Regions from separate parts of the Bacillus sp. SH7-1 genome, predicted to be linked through region 2. Evidence: predicted binding sites of a transcription regulator. Region 2 holds the regulator's gene; the other holds the start of a gene.
What was found. The regulator NrdR, encoded in region 2, represses ribonucleotide reductase genes. The targets are predictions, from matches to a motif close to AACACNATATATNGTGTT.
Positions count from the first base shown of each region.

Region 1: the regulator NrdR is predicted to act here: its motif matches at 1,397-1,414, upstream of nrdI (class Ib ribonucleoside-diphosphate reductase assembly flavoprotein NrdI).

Region 1 covers NZ_QNUD01000041.1:172,865-176,288, forward strand. Annotated here, with positions in the region: partial or broken gene DN390_RS26170 (ribonucleotide reductase N-terminal alpha domain-containing protein) at 1-1,001, opposite strand, end outside; gene nrdI (class Ib ribonucleoside-diphosphate reductase assembly flavoprotein NrdI) at 988-1,347, opposite strand; gene DN390_RS26185 (hypothetical protein) at 1,825-2,142, opposite strand; gene DN390_RS26190 (hypothetical protein) at 2,169-2,363, opposite strand; partial or broken gene DN390_RS26195 (GNAT family N-acetyltransferase) at 2,609-3,184, shown strand; gene DN390_RS26200 (hypothetical protein) at 3,222-3,424, opposite strand, start outside.
Region 2 covers NZ_QNUD01000005.1:106,326-109,749, reverse strand. Annotated here, with positions in the region: gene DN390_RS03885 (replication initiation and membrane attachment family protein) at 1-1,296, opposite strand, end outside; gene nrdR (transcriptional regulator NrdR) at 1,449-1,910, opposite strand; gene speD (adenosylmethionine decarboxylase) at 2,195-2,578, opposite strand; gene DN390_RS03870 (glyceraldehyde-3-phosphate dehydrogenase) at 2,965-3,424, opposite strand, start outside.

The sequences.
Region 1 (3,424 bases), on a different contig from region 2:
CGCGCACTAATATCTAGCGGCTTCTTCTTCACTTTCGGATTGCTCATTAATTCATCGTACATTTCATCGATATCAATATCATCTAAATGCTTTCCGTATTCTTTATACACCGTATAAGGCGCGAAAACATGGAAAGGTTCGTTTTTCTCAGCAAGCTCAAAGAACTTACTTGGAACGATAATTCCGATTGATAGAGACTGAATACGGCTCTTCTCATCGGCATTTATTTTTTTTGTATCAAGGAATTCAATAATATCCCAATGGAATATGTTTAAGTATACTGCGCCGGCACCTTTTCGTTGGCCAAGCTGATTCGCATATGAAAATGAATCTTCAAGTAATTTCATAACAGGTACTACACCACTTGCAGCGTTATCGATACCTTTAATTTGCTCACCGCGTGCGCGTAGCTTAGATAAGTTTAAGGCTACTCCACCACCGATTTTTGATAATTGCATTGCAGTATTAATGTTAAAACCGATTGAATTTAAGCTATCGTCCATCTCTAACAAGAAACAAGACACCATTTCTCCTCTTCTGCTTCTTCCCGCATTTAAAAAGGTTGGTGTCGCTGGTTGGTAGTTTTGTTTTACAATCATGCTTGCGAATTGTTTTGCCTTCGCAACATCACCGCGTCCTAAGTATAATGACACAATTGCTACACGATCTTCATAGCTTTCTAAGTATTGTTTTTGATCATTTGTTTTTAACGCATAATCTTTGTAGAACTTAGATGCTGCCATGTATGATTGGAACTCGAAGTTTTCACCATAAGCGATGTTATATACTTCTTCTACTTCCTCCAAGCTATACTCGTCCAGAACGTTGTAATAGTAGTCATGTTCTTTCATATACTCCATTCGCTCTGCCACGCTATTAAAATGAACGGTATTTTCTCTAGCTTCTTCCATAAAGACTTCTAATGCCTCTTTATCTTTATGAAGCTGATAAAAACCGTCCTGCATTTGCGTGATTTCATTATTCAGTTCAATGTGTCGCAATCTCCCGCACCCTTTCCTTAAAATATTCTACATCATTATTTGTTCCTGATAACTCAAATTTTGATACAATAGGCACTTCATATTTAGCAGAAATTTTGTCAGCACTTGCACCGAACATGTCTCCCCAGTTACGATTGCCGCTTGCAGATACGCCTTTTAATTTTTCATTATTGCGCTCTAAAAATTCTAAAACACGTTCTGGTACATTGCCAAAACCTGTTGTATACGTAATTAAAACAAAGTCTTCATCTATTACTAGATCTTCACCAATTTGAACGGCCGGCATATTTAATTTGTGAATGAAACGCTTCACGTTTCCTGTCATAGAATCATATGCAACTATCATTTCCGACCCTCCCTCTCCAATCTATACTCTCTGTATGTTGTTTCTTGTTTTCTCTATATATTGTATTACGTTTCAAAATAAGACACAAGATATATGTATAAATTCTTTCTTTTTTTAAATTTTACTTTTCGACAAGACAGTCGATTTTTTTCAATACAATGACTATGAAACAACATTCTAAAACTCATGTCAATAAAGTGCTTTTCAAAAAAGTTGTCAACGAATTTAACCTTATTTTTAAAAAAGTTACCAATATATTTTGTCATAAAACGGCAAATGCTGGAGGAATATATTTCTCCAGCATCACGCAAAAAAGAACAGACATGAAACGATAATCTGTTCTAAAAAACGATTACATTTATCAATTTTACTTTATTAAATATTATACATATACTTTCGGTTCACGTTACATACTAAAAGATAACTATTATAAAAAAAGATTATTATTATGGAAATTCAATTTTATTTATGAAAAGATTATTCAGAGTGCTCAATACGCAGAATATCTTTTACAAATATATGATGTGGATTTTCATCTTTATCAATCATTGTACATACAGGAGCTTCTTCATCAAAGTAAACAATCATTCCTTCTACGTACTGATATGTATGTTGAACTTGTACAGTTACTTTAATTTCTATAGCCTCTTCATATGCTCTTTTTATTTTCTGAAGCATTTTTGCCGAACACTTTCTTTTCTCTGGATACATAACCATCCCCATAAACCTATTGCCGGCTCTATCTTTCCACATATAATCCCAATGCGGTAATATGCCTTGTTTAAAATCGCCCATAATTCTCCTCCCCTATATCCTTCTAATTACGAACGTGGCGTTTCTGAATATGTATAAATTACTTGTCCGCCGCGCTGTGCGTTACCAATGAAATGTTTAAAGTCTTCCCTACTTACTACAACTTCTCTGAACGTATAAAATACATCTTTCGTAACAACATACTCCTTTATTTCACCATTTTTCAGCTGATCCAAAATTGTATTTGCTAATTCTTTATCCATGTATTTCACCTCTATGCAATATTTTATTTTATCTTATATTCTATAGGTCAACAACTGTAAAATTATCCAGATGCTATACCTTCATTTCATTTTCATTATTTTTCAAAAGATATCTCTTTATTATATGTCCACTAAATATCATATACTAACATAGCTACTTCTCTATATCAAACATTTCGACATTCAATTATGCAAAGTTCCATACCACTATGCTACAATATATAAATAGAACTAGGAGGGATACTATGATTCGGAAAGCAAAAAAGACAGATGCAACGGCAATAGCTCCTTTATTGTATAATGCTCTGCACGAAATTGCTGAAAAAATCACAGGTAGCACAGTTGAGACCGAAGTATTACTAGGACTTGAAACATGGTTCTCAAAAGAGGGCAATCGACTGAGCTATGAAAACTGTTTTGTATATGAGCAAGACGGGGTTGCAATTGGAGTTATTGTCGCTTATCACGGTAGTGAGGCAACAAGGCTTGATGAACCAATTGTACATCACTTAAGAGAATTACATAAAGATGAATCGATTACGTTAGAAAAAGAAGCTGAACTTGATGAATATTACATTGATACATTATCAGTTTCAAGTGCACATGGCGGAAAAGGAATTGGTTCTAAATTAATCGAAGCTGCTGAAATTCATGCAACTGAAAAGGAGCATGAAAAAATCGCATTACTTGTTAATTTAGAAAACAAACGTGCCTATTCACTATACGAAAAACTAGGTTATAAAAAAGATCAAATCGTTATGCTTGTAGGCGAACCTTATGCACATCTTGTAAAATCATTGAACATCAAAATTTCTATATCTAAAAAAAAAGCACACGGTTTATATAAATCGTGTGCTTTTATGTTAAATTCGTATTTAATATATTTCCATTCATCGCCTCATGAAACGTATATGTTGTACATCCCCATGGCTCTCTGTGCAAAATAGGCGTACCAGACCATCCCATTGCTCTCAGTTCCGCACCAATCATTACATTCACATAATTATGACCTACAAGAGCAATACTTCCATGTACGAGAGCGTAACGATGTAATAAGTATG
Region 2 (3,424 bases):
TTCTTTCGGCTCTTCTTTCAGCCAATCCGGTACCATTTCTGTTCGGACCGTTTTCTTCGACGTACGGCCTTTCTTCTTCGTCTCAGCCCATTCTTGATATTGACGGTTTTCTTCTTTCGCTAACGCCATTGCTTCAGCTACTGTACCGACCTTTTTGCGTGCCCAATGCCCTGCAATCTTCTCCACATACGTTTTCGCAAGTTTCATATCTGAGCGTAGCATAACGTAATAAATAAGTACATTCACAACACCTGGAGTTAACTTTTGATTGATCATTACATCTTCAACGATTTGCAAGTCAGCCTTCGTCGCCTCTGCACCACCAGAAATTTCTTTCAATAGTTGTTTCGGTGAGATTTCCTCTAACTGTTTTATTAACATCTCTTCTTGCGTAGAAGGCTCTTTCTCTTTCATCACACGTGCAGCGTGAGGTTGTACTCTTTCACTTAATACTGGTAATGCTTGACCGTTTTCGAACTGATACCAATCACGTGCTCCTTTTCTAAGCCTTTCAATATCAATTGTCTGCATCTCTGTCACCGCACCAAGAACGATATTTTGCATCGATAACACATCTACACCGTATACGTAAGCAAGCGTGATAACACACTCTCGCACTTGATCTGTAATCGCCTTTTTAGGAACAAGGGCGGACAAGCCATCTACAAATAAGGAGAAATCAAAGAAATCATTCCAAACTTTCGGAGCGTCCCCCTTCTCGTTACTTGGCATAGCTGTCGTTTTTGGAATACGAAGATCCTCTTGCGCATGCTCAAGCTGACCTGGATTAAACGAACCAAACACATCATTGAAAGAACGTGTAACATTTTCATAAGATACAAAATCAAATTCTTCTTCTAAGAAATATTGCTTTACTTGATTATATTTTGTCCGACTCAATCGATTGTATAAAAAGATACTTAAAACAATATCATCAAAAAACTGCTTCGGCGATAAAGGTGGTTGCAGCTCGTATATAAACATTCGAATATCTTTTTCTTTCTTAATATATACTTTTAAAAGCCCAATTGCCTCTAACTTTACCCGTTCCTCATATATTTCGGGAAGCTGCATTTGCATGGTCACCATAAGGGAATGATGCGTATTCTCTTTTCCAAACACACGATCTTGCTCTAACTCTCCCCATAGCGTCATGTACAAGCTAAACGCTCTACTACCTATTAACGGCTGATACAACATCGTTAACACTTTTCGGTCGTAATTATGCAGTAACCCTTTCGCACTTACTTTATAACGATCAATTGGCAATAGCTCCATCCATGACTGTTTTTCCATTCTTGCTTTTCCTTTCTCTCATCCAATCTATCCTCTATTTCATTCGTTCTATCTTCATTATATAATTTCTTAGCGAAAAAGAGCTATTAGCTTTCGCTTCTAGCTCTCTTATCTCATTACTTACGGTATGTAAAGAGAATACAATACAGATTCTACTCTCTTTCTTTTTGCAGTATATCTTTTAATTCTTCAATAAATACATTTAAATCTTTAAATTGGCGATATACAGATGCAAAACGTACGTAAGCAACATCATCAATATCACGCAGTTCTTCCATAACAATTTCGCCAATCATATCACTTTTCACTTCTGATATCCCTAAATTACGAAGTTCACGTTCCACACTTTGAGTTACTTCTTCTAATTGCCTTAAAGATACTGGTCTTTTTTCGCACGCTTTAATTAAGCCGCGTAAAATCTTTTCTTTATTAAACTCTTCTCGTGTGCCTTCTTTTTTTACAACGATAAGTGGTGACTCTTCTACTCTTTCGAATGTCGTAAAGCGACTTAAACAACTTTCACACTCTCTCCTTCTTCGAATAGAGCGCCCCTCGTCTACCGGACGCGAATCTAACACTCTTGTACCATTATGAGAACAGGATGGACAACGCAATATATTCACTCCTTTACACTATACTCTTCATTTTTTCTCTACTTACTTCATCTGACAATATATATACAGTATTATATAACTCATTCTAACTCTCTTACCACTTTAAGTTTAAGCACATTATTTTCTCATCTCGTTTTCAAAATAAGATGGTAGATAGGATGCTAACTTATTCGTAAGAGCTCAGTTTATCTAACTAACAAGTACGTTATATTTTTCCTTTTTCATAAACTAAAAAAGAGGTGCATTATACACCTCTTTACATTTTAAATCAATTATGTTCTTTTTTAAAGAGCTTTTGTTTCTCTCTGCTTAATTTCGAAGCTACCAGTGCCTCGAGGAAGCTCGATGCTCTCACGCGTTTTCGCGTTTAAACCTTCTGCAATATATTCTGCAGCAACATTTGGATCAATACGATCCCCACAAGTATAAACATCAATACTCGCGTAACCGTGCTCCGGAAAGCTATGAATTGTTAAATGTGATTCCGAGATAATTACTACTCCACTTACACCTTGTGGTGCAAATTTATGAAAAGCAACCTCACGCACTTCAGCACCAGCTCTTAGTGCTGCATCCACAAATAATTGTTCAATATACGGCATGTCATTAAGCTTGTCGAAATCGCAATCCCAAAGTTCAGCGATCACGTGACGACCCATCGTATCCATAGTATCCATTCTACAGTTCCCCCTTGTAAATTTATTCTAACTGTTCGAATTGAAAACTAATTTGCAATTTGGCTTGCTCCACTACCACGGGGGAAAGTTAGTCCAGAGAGGTCCTAACCCTTTAAGTAGTGACTACGTACCTCAGCTCTTAAGTTTACGAGTGTTAGTATACTTTGTTTATTTTCATTTTGCAACAACAGTTTTTTCGATTTTCTGTCATATTTTCCTCTTTACTTTTCCCTAAAAAAAATAAATGATTCACAAATACAGTAATAACAACGCTTCGTGGTATGTCCACTTTCCAAAATATACTCATATAATTTTTTTCCTTTTCAGAAAAAATTAAAAAAAGAGAGCAATATTTACTTGCCCTCTCCCTTATTCACTTAAATATGTTGCATATTTTTTTGTTTCGCTAATTCGTCAACAACTAACGTTACAAGATCTACAACACGACGAGAGTAGCCCCACTCGTTATCATACCAAGCAAGCACTTTCACTTTACGATCACCCATTACCATTGTAGATAAACCATCAATAATAGCTGAGTGTGTATTTGTATTAAAGTCGATAGATACTAAAGGTTCTTCACTGAATTCTACAATGCCTTTTAACGCACCGTTTGCAACAGTTTTGAATGCGTCGTTAATAGCTTCAACTGTCACATCACGTTTTACATCTACTACTAAGTCAACAAGAGACACGTTTGGTGTTGGTACACGAAGTGCCATACCATGAAGTTTTCCATTTAAATGCGGAAGAACTTTTGCTAGCGCTTTCGCAGCACCTGTCGTTGTCGGAATAATTGATTGTCCGCAAGCACGTGCTCTTCTTAAATCTTTATGT